One region of the Halomonas sp. LS-001 genome, then DNA from elsewhere that is predicted to be linked to it. Evidence: predicted binding sites of a transcription regulator. Region 1 holds the regulator's gene; the other holds the start of a gene.
What was found. Region 1 encodes LexA, which represses DNA repair genes until DNA is damaged. Its sites were predicted from a motif close to TACTGTNTANNTANACAGTA; they were not measured.
Positions count from the first base shown of each region.

Region 2: the regulator LexA is predicted to act here: its motif matches at 4,261-4,280, upstream of recA (recombinase RecA).

Region 1 is NZ_CM129816.1:1,587,275-1,594,721, reverse strand. Features, by position in the region: gene ppsR (posphoenolpyruvate synthetase regulatory kinase/phosphorylase PpsR) at 1-691, shown strand, start outside; gene ACU6TU_RS07155 (hypoxanthine-guanine phosphoribosyltransferase) at 766-1,344, opposite strand; gene nagZ (beta-N-acetylhexosaminidase) at 1,436-2,455, opposite strand; gene ACU6TU_RS07145 (L,D-transpeptidase family protein) at 2,592-3,110, opposite strand; gene ACU6TU_RS07140 (TetR/AcrR family transcriptional regulator) at 3,088-3,807, opposite strand; gene lexA (transcriptional repressor LexA) at 4,153-4,824, shown strand; gene ACU6TU_RS07130 (energy-coupling factor ABC transporter permease) at 4,859-5,530, opposite strand; gene purU (formyltetrahydrofolate deformylase) at 5,620-6,474, opposite strand; gene ACU6TU_RS07120 (ribonuclease J) at 6,791-7,447, shown strand, end outside.
Region 2 is NZ_CM129816.1:2,872,440-2,879,886, reverse strand. Features, by position in the region: gene fdxA (ferredoxin FdxA) at 435-758, opposite strand; gene mutS (DNA mismatch repair protein MutS) at 917-3,496, opposite strand; gene ACU6TU_RS12955 (CinA family protein) at 3,662-4,183, shown strand; gene recA (recombinase RecA) at 4,301-5,419, shown strand; gene ACU6TU_RS12945 (regulatory protein RecX) at 5,450-5,911, shown strand; gene alaS (alanine--tRNA ligase) at 6,103-7,447, shown strand, end outside.

The DNA of each region.
Region 1 (7,447 bases):
GCTCGTGGAAGTCATTAATGCCACGGCTGCTCATGATGGCGAACAACCGATCATTATTGACACCATCGTTGATCAGGAAATACGTGACGTCATACGTGAAGCATCAGGCTTCAAGGTCGATATCTTTTCGACCTTCCTCAAGCCGTTGGAACAGGAATTGGAGACACACTCGTCATACAGCGTCGGACGCACCCACTCAATTGGTAGCGACGATGTCTACATGGACCGCATCCACTCTGTTCACTTTGCACTTGATAACGACGATGGTGCACGCACACATCAATATAACCAGGCTGATGTCATTCTGGTGGGCGTTTCACGCTGCGGCAAAACCCCCACCTCACTTTATCTGGCGCTACAGTTTGGCATTCGTGCGGCCAATTACCCACTTACCGAAGACGACCATGACGAAGATGGCGTACTCAAGTTACCCAAGTCCCTGGCGCCGCATCGACACAAATTATTTGGCCTGACGATTGATGCCCGCCGTCTCGCCGCCATTCGGCATGAGAGACGCCCTAACAGCCGTTATAGCTCAATGGACCAGTGCCTTCAGGAAATCGAGCAGGCGGAATCTCTCTACCGCAGCATGCACATCCCTTACATTGATACCACACGCTTTTCCGTTGAAGAAATATCCACACGAATGATTGCGGAAACCGGGCTAACGAGGCGTTTTTCACCACGTTAAACAGTCAAGCCGTCTATGCAGGCATCAGAACGACTGATGCCTGATTTCTAGGCCCCTGACTCAAAGCGCCTGAATCAAAGTCCTTTGGGAGCAAATATCCCAGGCGCGTTGCGCCAATATCCTTTGTAATCCATGCCGAAACCAAACACAAAGCGATCGGCAACTTCCAGCCCACAGTAGTCAGCTTTCAACCCCGGCGATGCCTTGCGGTCATGCTGTTTATCCACCAGGACGGCGGTGCTGATGCTGGCGGCCTGAGCGTCTTTGCAATAGGCCAGAATGGCAGCCAGTGTTGCCCCTTCATCTAGAATGTCATCCACAATAACCACATGACGCCCCGCCATGGGAACTTCAGGTGATACACGCCAGAATAGCTCGCCGCCACGCAGTTCACTGCGATAACGGGTGGCGTGAATGTAATCCACTTCCAATGGGAAACCCAGGCGCGTTAATAGATGACCGGTGGTAATCAGGCCGCCATTCATCACACAGTAAAAGACCGGTAGCTTGTCACCCATATCCCGAGTAATTTCTTCTGCCATGCGGCCCAGTGCATGCTCAACCTGCTGCTGTGTAATCAGGCAGTCGGCGTTTTCCATTAACTCGCGCATGGAATCGCGCGAAGCCTGTGTTTCGTTATCTAACTTGGCCATCATTTATCCTAAAACAATCATTCAAACTCGTTTCACACCATCTGAGTTAACCCGACCTGACGCCGACGGTTATAACTATCCGTTTATCCGTTTATCCGTTTCCGTTTGTCATGGCTTCAAGCTTGGCGTGCGTACGGCGCCAACGCCCCAAGGCAGAAAGCGCCTCAAGGTCGGGGCGCGCGCGGGCATAGCGCAACTTCGATGGGCGCTTGGTGCTCAGTTCTGCACACGCTTTCACCACGTCAAGTGCGGCGGCGCGATCGTTGCACACCAGCAAAATATCGCAGCCAGCGTCGAGAGCGGCCTTGGCTCGCTGGGCAGGTGGACCTGCCTCATGTGCACCTGCCATGCTTAGATCATCAGAGAAAATACAGCCCTTAAAGCCGAGTGATTCGCGCAACATACCCAACCAGGAGCGTGAAAAACCTGCTGGGCGATGGTCAAAAGCGCTGTATATGACATGGGCTGGCATGACGCCATCGAGCATTTTGGCAAGCTGCTTAAACGGAACCAGATCATGCGCTTTGATCGCACTTAAAGGCCGCTCATCGACCGGTAGCGCAACATGCGAGTCTTCTGCCACGCTGCCGTGCCCAGGAAAGTGCTTACCCACTGCCGCCATACCGGCATCATGCAAGCCTTGGATCATCGCCTGCCCGAGGTCAGCCACTTGCTGCGGGTCGTTACCAAAGCTGCGGTCACCAATCACGCAGGAAGTACCGCCATCAACATCCAGCACCGGCGCAAACGTAATATCAAGCCCACAGGCTGCCATTTCCATGCCAAGTAACCAGCCAGTATCCCGCGCCAGCGCAACGCCCTCTGCCGGGTCAGACTGATAACGCTGACCGAGCATGGCCATGGGTGGCAAACGGGTGACGCCTTCCTTAATGCGCTGAACGCGACCACCTTCCTGATCCACAGCAATCAGTAATTCAGGGCGTATCCGGCGAATGGCATCACACAACGCCCGCACCTGGGTGGCACTTTGAATATTACGCGCGAACAGGATAACGCCACCGACAGCAGAGGCTTTCAAAAGGCGGCTCTCATCAGGCGTTAACGACGTTCCTTCGAGGTCAAGCATGACCGAGCCAACGGGGTGTGTCATGACAAAGCATCCTGAAAAATAGACAGCAATTCTAGTCAATCGGCGTCAACATGCAACGAAACCATCAAAACGGCATTGTCACATCGGCTGATGTCAAAGAATTGATAATCAGTAAGTAACGTAAGGCAGTCACACCTTATAGATGAATCCATACCGGTGTTCCCGGCACGGCAGACGCAAATACATGCAGCAGGTCATCACGCTTGAGCCGAATACAGCCATGAGACATTGGCTGTCCCATCGGTTCCGACGGCGGCGTTCCATGCAGGTAGATAAACCGCCGCTGGGCATCGACATCCCCTCCCCGGTTAAAGCCACGCTCAAGACCACAGAGCCACAAGATACGTGTCAGGATCCAGTCTCTGTCTGGGTTCTGTTCGCCCAGTGCCGGCGTATAAACTTCACCGGTCCAGCGGCGGCCACGAAATACGCCATCCATGGGTGCCTCGGCGCCAATGGCCGCACGAACGTAATGCCAGCCTAATGGCGTTTTGCCACTTCCCTCCTGCTGACCTGCCCCGGCTTTACCGGTTGACACCAGACAAGAAAAGCCCGCTTCGCGCCCCTGCCACAACGTCAACGTTTGCTGTTGAATATCAATTTCAACCCAGTGCCCCGTGTCAGGCGGAAGATCAGCTAACGACGGCGTGTACATGAGACCCCTTGCTCTGTCCATCCTTACCCTGTTCATCCTTCTGGTCATTCTTTTCGAGCCTTTCAGGCAAGGGTGCATTCATGCCAGCCACCACGACCGGGCGCAAACGACGCACCAGGTCGCGCACGGAAATATGCTCCTGATAATCTTTCTGAGCGATATCTTTCAGTGCATCCAGACCCGAAAAAGTAAACGTCACCGTGCCCAGCATAAAGTGCAATCGCCAGAAGCGCTCCGCATCAGGCAGATCGGGAGTTGCTTGACGAATCAGCTCCGTAAAGCGCGTAAAGACATCGCCATATTGCGCCTGGATAAAATGACGCAGATGCCCTTGGGCCTGACTGTAAGCCAGGCCCAGAAGGCGCATGAACACCTTGAGACTGTTGCGTTCAGCAGGAACCGACAATACCGTTTCAGCCATGGTTTCCAATAACACTTCAAGAGGAATCACCTGGCCTTTGTATTGCACTTCAAGTTCATCCAGAGCGCTATGAAAACGTTCGCTGAAAGGATCGAGATAACGGGAAAACACTGACTGAATCAGCGCTTTCTTAGAGCCAAAATGGTAATTGACCGCTGCCAGATTAACTTTGGCTTTACTGGTGATATTGCGCAGCGACGTTTCCGCAAAGCCCCGCTCTGCAAATAGTACTTCAGCGGTGTCGAGAATGCGTGTCACTGTGTCAGGCTGAGCCATGGACGCTCCAGAGAACAGATGTTTAAAACAACGCCTGATATTACGTCATGGGTCAAAGGTGCTCAACGTTTGTTACACAAATACTTACAAACATTTTATGCCACCGCATGGCTTATTGACTTGCCAACACGCAAATGCTTGGTATCACTACACAAAATTTAACGTTCAGCCTGTACTGGATAGAGACACATACTGTATACTTAAACACATGCTTTATTAAATTTTTTTATTCATAAATGCTGGTTAACGCATGACACATCCGTCTCAGACACCTGTCGTAATCACGCTGCCAGCATTTGTCTGTTTTTTATTTCATTAACCAACAAGATCAGGTGGGAGCGTATTATGTCTCGGCCTTTAACAGCACGTCAGCAAAATGTTTACGACTTTATCGTTAAGACCATGGGTGAATACGGCTATCCGCCGACTCGCGCTGAGATTGCCAAAGCGCTGGGATTTCGCTCGCCGAATGCAGCGGAAGAGCATCTTCGGGCACTTGAGCGTAAGAAAGTCATTCGCATTATCCGTAATACTTCCCGGGGCATCCGCCTGCCCGCTCAGGAAGGTGTCGATATAACAACAGCGACACCGGAAACCTCACCGGTAGAAAACATGTCATCCGGCTTACCCATCATTGGGGAAGTTGCCGCTGGCAGCCCGATTCTGGCCGCTGAGCACATTGATCGTTACTGCCCTCTGCCCGCCGAATACTTTACGCCAAAAGCTGACTACCTCCTGCGAGTACGCGGCCTATCCATGAAAGATGCTGGCATTCTGGAAGGTGACCTGCTGGCGGTTCACCGCACAGAGCATGTACGCGATGGGCAGATTGTCGTGGCCCGGCTGGAGGATGAAGTCACCGTGAAACGTTTTAAACGTGACGGGCACCTGGTACAGCTTCTGGCAGAAAATGAAGATTTCTCTCCCATCAGCGTTGACTTACGTTCACAGCCTCTCGAAATCGAAGGCGTGGGAGTGGGCGTTATTCGTGGCGGTAACGGTCAGGCACTTGGTTAAACATCACCTGACCTGCTCTCATCATCCATTCTGCTTACTGCATGTCGATGTATCGGTGGTCATTAAAGGTGGCCACCCAATCAGGGTGATAGACCAACAGAACACTCAGTAGCATACCGGTAATAAATGCTTCTGACGGCATCAGCAACGGCAGAAAACGCGCATACTCCTGAGCCAGATAAACCGCTTCTGGTTCAGTTCCCGCCACAACGATCATCCCAACGGCTACCAGCCCTCCTGCCAGCGTTGCCAACGCAGAGCCGAAAAATCCGCAAGCAAACAGAAAAACCATCAGGTTATCAGGAAGTCTGCGGTCTACAAAACGCCATATCAACACCGTCGTCAGTGCAGGCACAATACCTGTGACAAGCACATTTGCGCCTAGTAATGGCCACTCATTGCGTCCAATCACGACCATTGCCACATTGATCATGAGATTGCTTAAAAGCGCCAGTGGTGCTTTGAACACAATTGTCATCAGTACGGTAAACACCAGATGCAGTGTTAACCAATCCACGGCTTGTGCACGCAGCTGCCACATCAGCACAACGGCCAGTGTCGCCGCCAGCCAGCGGTGCTGCAGTGCTGTGTCATTCATCAAAGGCTTCCAGGGCTTTAACATGACAACCCATATCAGCATCGCCGAGGACATCACTGCAGAAAGCACTAGCGCCCAGGGTGCCAGGACGCTTTCAGCAAAGGACATAAAGCCACCTCAATGGTATCGATAAAATCACGCACTATGATATGAAACCACGCACTATGATATTAAACCACGCTCTGTGATCCTCAACGTTAGCTGAACACCACCGTCTTGTTACCATGAATAATCACACGGTCTTCAAGGTGCCAGCGAACCCCGCGAGCAAGTACCGACTTTTCAACATCACGCCCGAAGCGGACCAGATCTGTCGGCGTATGACAATGCGTTACACGATGAATATCCTGCTCAATAATAGGGCCAGCATCGAGTTCTTCGGTCACATAATGACAGGTCGCCCCGGTCAGCTTGACGCCTCTTTCATAGGCCTGATGGTAAGGCTTTGCCCCGGCAAAGGAAGGCAGAAAGCTATGATGAATATTAATCACCCGGCCACGGTAACGCTGGCATAAGGCAGGCGGCAGAATCTGCATGTAACGGGCCAGTACCACACAGTCTGCCTGCAAGGCTTCTATATGTGACTCAACAGCAGCGAATGCGGGCTGTTTGTCGTCAGGATCAACGGGAATGTGATGATAGGGAATGCCGTACCACTCTGTGAGTGAGCGTAAATCATCATGATTGGATAGCACCCCAACGATTTCACACGCAAGCTCCCCTGCCTGCCAACGATAAAGCAGGTCTACCAGGCAATGTGACTCCTTGGAGACCATGAGTACGACTTTAGGGCGTTGCGCGGTATCGGTCAGCGCCCACTGCATTTTGAAATCATCCGCAACGGGGCGAAACGCTTCACGAAACGCCTCCAGCCCAATCGCCAGCGAATCAGCGAGAATTTCATAACGCATGAAAAATCGACCCGTCTCAAGGTCCGAGTGCTGACTCGCTTCCGTAATTGAGCCCCCCTGCTGAGCGATAAAATTGGCCACACGCGCCACAATGCCCACCTGGTCGGGGCAGGAAACCACTAAACGATAGTATCGGGACATAAAAAGGACTCTTGAAGTAATTCTAGCCTGACAACAGCAGCGTAACGATAGCAACACATCAAAATATCGGGAATCGCGTTTCCGCTGAATATGCCAAATGGAAGACATTAAGTGTAACGGATGTATTCTCTCTGATCACGATCAGAAATTGCGTCAGATCGCGACGATGATTGTGGCAGCCCCCTTCAATCCCGTATAGTAAAGGTCTTACTTTCAAGGCTTTTCACTCACGATGCATCCACCGCGCGTACACATTCGTCCCCGTCGTCGTCCTCCTCTGAAGCTACTACCACTAGGAGGATGCGGTGAAGTCGGTATGAACTTCACTCTATACGGTTACGAGGACCATTGGATCGCGGTAGATTGCGGCATGATGATTCGTCAGGACATGCCAGGTACCCCGCTACAGGTTCCCAACCTTGATACTCTGACGGCATTGGATATTACACCTGCAGCACTGTTTATTACCCATGGCCATGAAGATCATATCGGCGCAGTGGCCTGGCTCTGGCCGAACTGGCAATGCCCGATTTATGCCACTCCTCTGGCTGCAGGTCTGTTGCGCTTAAAATTCGCCGAACACGGCCTCAGCCCTGACAAAATCATCGTCGTTGACCTGGGAGAGGCGCTGTCTTCAGGGCCTTTTACCATCCGCCACCTTCCGCTAACACATTCCATTCCGGAAAGCTGTGCGCTAATGATGCAGGTGGGTGACTATCGGGTTCTACATACCGGCGACTGGAAACTGGATGCCCAGCCATTGGTGGGCAAACCGGTCGATGCCAGCCAGTTTCGCGCCCTGGCCCCTCTGGATCTGGTGGTGGGCGACTCCACCAACGCGCCCATGCCAGGCCATTCAGGCAGTGAAGGCGATGTGGCAAAAGCGTTGGCAAAAGCCATTGCGACCTGCAAGGGTCGCGTGGTTATTTCCTGTTTTGCCAGTAACGTAGCCCGTATTGTTGCGATTGCCCGG
Region 2 (7,447 bases), 1.3 Mb from region 1:
TTAAATGTTACACAAGGCGGGCCAAGTGGCCCGCCTTGTGTATTTTGGACGCCCTTGAGCCATCGGATAAATCTGCCACAATGCGTATATGGACAAGGGGAGGCAAGGAAGCTCTCAAGCAGGATGCAACGGGATAGACAGGTACGCTGGGTGATACCAAGAAGGTTGGCCTCGGCAGGGAATGTACCTGGGGATTGTTGGCACAGGCTGTGCCAATGGAGTTGCTAGGAGCAGGCGGCCTTCGGGCCGCTTTTTTTATGTCTGGCGCTTTTTATGCCTGGATGGCTAGCCTTCGTTGAGGCGGTTACGTTCGCGTCACATCATGACGTCACTTTACTGCTGGCTGAAGGCGCATTTCCTGAACAAAAACTGCGGCACTCATGAAAAAATCGAGCGCCGTAGTACGGTTGACCAAGAACGCAACATCCAGGTGTTTAGCGTTCCAGTTTTTCAAGCTTACCCGACTTGCCATCCCATTCTTCTGCATCGGGTAGCGGGTCTTTCTTCTCGGCGATATTGGGCCATACCTCAGCCAGCTCGGCGTTGATTTCGATAAACTGTGTTTGCTCGTCAGGCAGTTCATCTTCGGAAAAAATCGCCTCCGCCGGGCATTCCGGTTCGCACAAGGCGCAATCGATGCACTCATCCGGATGAATAACGAGAAAGTTGGGGCCTTCGTAAAAGCAGTCGACCGGGCAAACTTCCACGCAGTCAGTGTACTTGCATTGGATGCAATTCTCGGTCACGACAAACGTCATTGCTAATTCCCTCTTCACGTGCTGGTTATGTCGTCAGGTGGCATTTCCAGACTGGTTTAATAACATTTAAGAATAAAAAACTTTTTTTATATAAATAAGATGCTTTATTTTAGGGCGTGACACCTACCGGCGGCAAGTGCCATCTGCCTCCAATTCTATTACAGGCGTTCACGCCACTGATATAACAGGGCAAGTGCCTCACGCGGAGACAGGTCGTCAATGTGCAGCGATTCCAGTGCCTCTACGACCGGGTGCGTGGCCTGAGCAAAAAGATCATTCTGCAACGGGGTGTTGCGCGAAGACTCCGTGTCCGGCAGCGGGCCAGGCAAACTGTCGGTGTCACGCTTTTCCAGGCTATGCAATGTTTCTCTGGCCCGCCGGATAACCGCTGTGGGAACGCCTGCCAGCTGGGCAACCTGCAGGCCATAACTCTGGCTGGCCGGGCCCGGCTCAATGCGATGCATGAAGACAATACGGTCGCCATGCTCGGTCGCTGTCAGGTGAATGTTGGCAACACCGTCAGCATGCTCCGGCAATGCTGTCATTTCAAAATAGTGCGTGGCAAACAGGGTCAACGCGCGAAGACTGGCGAGGTGTTCGGCACTGGCCCAAGCCAGTGACAGACCATCAAACGTGCTGGTCCCACGGCCAATTTCGTCCATCAATACCAGGCTCTGCGACGTGGCGTTGTGCAGAATATTAGCGGTTTCGGTCATTTCCACCATAAAGGTTGAACGCCCGCCAGCCAGGTCATCGGAGGAGCCAATACGGGTGAAAATACGATCAACCGGGCCGATTTCCGCTGCATCAGCAGGCACAAAGCTGCCGCAATGCGCTAGCAGAGTGATCAGCGCTGTCTGACGCATATAGGTCGATTTACCCCCCATGTTCGGGCCGGTAATGATCAACATGGCCTGCTCGGGGCTAAGGGTGACATCATTGGGAACAAAAGGCGTTTCGCTGACCTGCTCGACGACCGGGTGTCGCCCGGCATGAACCCGGATGCCGGTTTCTTCCTGCAAAGTCGGGCGTACCCAGTTCAGGGCGTCAGCACGTTCGGCAAAGGCGCATAGCACGTCCAGCTCGGCCAGAGCACGAGAGGTTGCCTGGAGGTCATGCAATTGGCCGTTTAAGTCATCGAGAAGGCGTTCGTAAAGCCATTTTTCGCGGCTCAATGCGCGTGATTTAGCGGATAGGGCCTTATCCTCGAATTCCTTGAGCTCAGGAATGATAAAGCGTTCGGCGTTTTTCAGCGTCTGACGCCGAATATAATCGGCGGGCGCCTGCTGTGCCTGAGCGCGGGGAAGCTCAATAAAGTAACCGTGCACACGGTTATAGCCTACCTTGAGATGGCTGAGTCCTGTGCGTTCGCGTTCACGGGTTTCCAGTGCCACCAGGTACTCGCCGGCATTTTCCGCCAGGCCCCGTTGTTCATCCAGGGTGTCATCAAAGCCTTTGGCAATCACGCCACCTTCGCGAATTACCACCGGCGGGTTTTCAATAATCGCGCGTTGCAGGGTGTCGCTAAGTTCCGGATACGGCTGGATGTGTGCGCGCAGTTGATCAATTGTGCTGCCGTTTTCAATGGCACTCAAATGTTCACGCAGTTGGGGTAGTGTGGCCAATGCATCACGCAGCCTGGCCAGGTCTCTTGGGCGGGCGCTGTAGAGTGCCACGCGGGAAAGAATACGTTCAACATCGCCGACCGCGTTCAGGGTCTCACGCAAAGCTTCGTAGGCTACCTCTACCTGTAGCAGGGCAACGCCCGCCTGACGGTTGTTGACTATATCGCGCTGGCGCAGCGGGCGGTTAAGCCAGCGTTTGAGCAGCCGCGAGCCCATTGCTGTCGCACAGGTATCCAGTACGCTGGCCAGGGTGTTTTCGCTGCCACCGCCCAGATTGGTGTCAATTTCGAGGTTGCGCCGACTGGCGGCGTCGATCACCACGGCATCATCACGATTTTCAACACTGATAGACGTGACATGGGGCAGGCGGGAGCGCTGGGTATCGCGTGCATAGTCAACCAGTACCCCAGCCGCCACCAGCGCTGTGGTCAGGTGGGCGCAGCCAAACCCTCGCAGGTCCTGCACTTCAAACTGGTCGCAAAGGCTGCGGGTGGCGCTATCCAGGTCATACAGCCACTCACCCTGACGGCGCAGGCCGCGCAGTGATGACAGCGGCTCAGGCAGCGTCAGGTTCTCCGGTACCAGCAGTTCCGCTGGCGAGAGGCGAGTCAGCTCGGCGAGCATTTCTTCATCGCTATCGACCTCAAGCAGGCTGAAGCGACCACTGGAAAGCTCCAGCCAGGCAAGGCCCCACTTGGCCTGATGAGGCGCAATCGCCGCCAGAACATTATCGCGTCGCGCATCCAGCAGGGCTTCATCATGCAGGGTGCCAGGCGTTACGATACGAACCACCCGGCGCTCTACCGGGCCTTTGCTGGTGGCGGGGTCGCCGATCTGTTCGCAGATGGCAACGGATTCCCCCGAGCTGACCAGGCGTGCCAAATAGCCTTCTGCGCTATGAAAGGGAACGCCCGCCATCGGGATTGGCTGTCCGCCGGATTGGCCACGCTGGGTTAGCGTAATATCGAGTAACGCGGCGGCCCGTTTGGCATCGTCGAAAAACAGCTCGTAAAAGTCCCCCATGCGGTAAAACAGGAGAACCTCGGGGTGTTCACGTTTGATATTCAGGTATTGTGCAATCATCGGCGTATTTGCCGGGCTGGTAGTGGCCATGAGCGTCCTGAAATAAGCAGGGCGCAAGCTGAAAAGGCTTGCGCGCGGTTCCATAAATAACGTTTTACGCTTGAATGGGTTAGCGGCTTTTGGCCCCTCACATTCTTTGGGCACGCAAAAGCCGTTATTCTACGCTGAAGTCATCATCGACATGAAGGAGTGAGCATGGAACCAGACGTCGAAAGTCTGAAAAATCTTGATTTGACGCTACTCGCGCAACGCTTAGGTAAGCTCTGCCAGCGCCATCAGCTTGAAGTCACTACCGCTGAGTCCTGCACCGGTGGCGGTATCGCTAGTGCCATCACGGCAGTGCCTGGCAGTTCTGCCTATTTTTCGACGGGCTACGTGACCTACGCCAATGCCGCTAAAACGCGACTTCTGGGCGTGGAAGATACGCTGCTTGCCAATGACGGAGCGGTTAGCGAGGCGGTCGTCAAGGCGATGGTGGCAGGTGCCTGTAGAGAAAGTGGGGCGGATCTCGCCGTGGCAGTGAGCGGCGTGGCAGGCCCGGATGGCGGAAGCCCGGATAAACCGGTCGGCACGGTCTGGCTGGCCTGGGGGAGCAGGAATGAGCAGCACGCTGAATGTCTGCATTTTCCAGGAGACCGCCATGCCGTAAGGGAGCAGACGGTGCGCCAGGGGATTGCGACCCTGATCGTGTATATTAGCCATCAATACGGCGAATAAAGCGCAGCCTTCGCGTTGGGAATAAACGCATGTAATCCATGCCAGGGCATTTGCTTATGCCGCGTTTTTTGGCATACTACTGGCTAACTATACAGCATTTTTTTGAGGATTTTATCAATGGCTCAGGACGAAAACCGCACCAAGGCGCTTAACGCAGCGCTAAGCCAGATCGATCGCCAGTTCGGTAAAGGCACTGTCATGCGTTTGGGGGACACCCCGCGCGTGGTCATGCCGTCTGTGTCGACAGGCTCTCTGGGGCTGGATATCGCCCTGGGTATCGGCGGTCTGCCGTTCGGGCGTGTCTGCGAAATTTTTGGCCCGGAGTCATCGGGTAAAACTACCCTGACACTATCGGTTATCGCCCAGGCACAAAAACAGGGCAAAGTCTGTGCCTTTGTTGATGCCGAGCACGCGCTGGACCCGAGCTATGCGGAAAAACTTGGCGTTAATCTTGATGACCTGCTGGTTTCTCAGCCGGATACCGGCGAGCAGGCCCTGGAAATCACTGACATGCTGGTGCGTTCGGGGGGTGTCGACGTCATTGTGATTGACTCGGTAGCCGCACTGACACCACGGGCGGAAATCGAAGGCGAGATGGGTGACTCCCACGTTGGCCTGCAGGCGCGCTTGATGTCTCAGGCGCTGCGCAAAATTACCGGCAATATCAAAAACGCCAACTGCCTGGTGGTGTTCATCAACCAGATTCGCATGAAAATCGGCGTGATGTTCGGTAGCCCGGAAACCACTACCGGCGGTAACGCGCTGAAATTCTACGCCAGTGTGCGTCTGGATATTCGCCGCACGGGGTCGGTCAAGTCGGGCGATGAAGTCACCGGTAACGAAACTCGCGTCAAGGTCGTCAAAAACAAGATAGCGCCGCCGTTCAGGCAGGCCGAATTTCAGATTCTCTACGGCAAGGGGATTTATCATGCCGGTGAGGTGATTGACCTGGGTGTTCAGTGTAGCCTGGTCGACAAGGCCGGAGCCTGGTACAGCTATAAAGGCAAAAAGATTGGTCAGGGTAAAGCCAATGCGGCCCAGTATCTGGAAGATAACCCGGATACCATGGAAGAAATCGAAAGCCAGATCCGCGGGCAGCTTTTAGCGCAACCTGAGCCTAAAGATAAAAATAAAGAAGAAGGCGCGGATAAAGAAACAACCAGCGCTAAAAAAGGCAAGAAAGCCGCGCAGGAAGATGCCGCCGCTTTCGAACCCAACAGCGACGACTTGCTGTAACGTCCATGTCTCAATGGTTTGGGCCGTTTCATGGCATTTGATACGTCACAGCGTTCCCCCCGTGAGATCGCCATTGCCTTGCTGGCGCGGCGTGAATATTCCCGCGCCGAGCTGGCCTCAAAGCTGGCCGCCAAGCAGGTGCCGCCAGACGAGATAGACGCCTGCCTGGAGGATCTGGCCGCCAGGGAGTGGCAGTCAGATTCCCGTTTTGCGGCCAGCTTTATCCGTACGCGTATTTTGCGTGGCCAGGGCAAACGCCGCATTGAAAGCGAGCTACACCAGCGCGGCGTTGATAGCGCTACCATCCAGGCAGCGCTATCCGATGTTGTTGAACAGGAAGCGGTGGATTGGTTTGAGCTGGCGCGGGAAGTGCTGGAGAAGCGCTTTGATTCTGCGGGGGAAAGCCCTAAAGAGCGTGCCAAACGTGAGCGCTTTTTACTTGGCCGTGGCTTTGATTTCGAACAGATTCGCTATGCACTCTCCTGTCTGTAAGCGGTGCCTGCAGGCGCTTTGAGCCGTTCTTTTCGTACTTTGTTAGCGGCTTCTTATACTATTTTCAGCGTCTTCTCCTTCTCTGCGGCTTTAGTCGTTTGACAACTACGCTATAATGTCGCCTTTGCGACCCCGTCGGGTAGCGGCTAAAGCGCCCTGGGGCATCACGCCTTCTTGTTTACGGATACCCTATGAAAAGCGCAGAAATCAGACAGGCCTTTCTTGATTACTTTGAACAGCACGGGCATACCCCGGTGGCATCCAGCTCGCTGGTGCCGGGGAACGACCCGACGTTGCTGTTCACCAATGCAGGCATGGTGCCGTTCAAGGATGTGTTCCTTGGGCATGACCCGAGGCCTTACGTGCGTGCTGTCTCAGCGCAGCGCTGTGTGCGTGCCGGGGGCAAGCACAACGATCTGGATAATGTGGGTTATACCGCTCGCCATCATACGTTTTTCGAGATGATGGGGAATTTCAGCTTCGGCGATTATTTCAAGCGTGAGGCAATTAGCTTTGCATGGAATTTTCTGACTCAGACCCTGGGCCTGCCCAAGGAAAAACTCTGGGTGACCGTGCATATCAGTGATGACGAGGCCGAACGCATCTGGAAAGATGAAGTTGGTATCGACCCGACACGCTTCTCCAAGCTGGATGAGGATAATTTCTGGCAAATGGGAGATACCGGCCCCTGTGGCCCAAGCTCGGAAATCTTTTTTGATCACGGCCCTGACGTTTGGGGTGGGCCTCCCGGAAGCCCGGAAGAAGACGGCGACCGCTATATCGAAATCTGGAACCTGGTCTTCATGCAGTTTGACCGGGATGCCGAGGGCACGCTGAACCCACTGCCAAAACCGTCGATTGATACCGGTATGGGGCTCGAGCGCGTGGCGGCTGTCATGCAGGGTGTCCATTCCAACTATGAAATTGACTTGTTCCAGAACCTTCTTAAGGCGTCAGCTGCGGCGACTGGGCATGCGGATACCACGACACCTTCGTTACGCGTGATCGCCGATCACATTCGCTCCTGTGCGTTTCTGATTACCGATGGCGTGCTGCCGTCCAATGAAGGCCGAGGCTATGTACTGCGGCGGATTATTCGTCGTGCGGTACGCCACGGCCATAAACTTGGCGCCAGTGAGCCATTTTTCCACACCCTGGTGGAAGCGCTGGACGCGGAAATGGGCGGGGCCTACCCGGAACTACGCAAAGCGAAAGAGCAGATTGCCCGCATTCTGCTCAAGGAAGAAGAGCAGTTCGCGCGTACCCTGGACCATGGTATGGGGCTTTTGGAAACGGCGTTGGAAGAGCTGGATGGCAAGGTGCTGTCCGGTGCGACGGTGTTCAAACTTTATGATACCTATGGTTTTCCTTACGACCTGACCGCTGATGTTTGCCGTGAGCGCGGTGTCACTCTTGATGAAGACGGTTTTCAGCGTGAGCTGGAAGCTCAGCGTGAGCGGGCACGGGCAGCCAGTCAGTTCGGCGCGGATTACAGTGCCTCGATTTCGCTTGAGGGTGAAACCACGTTTACGGGTT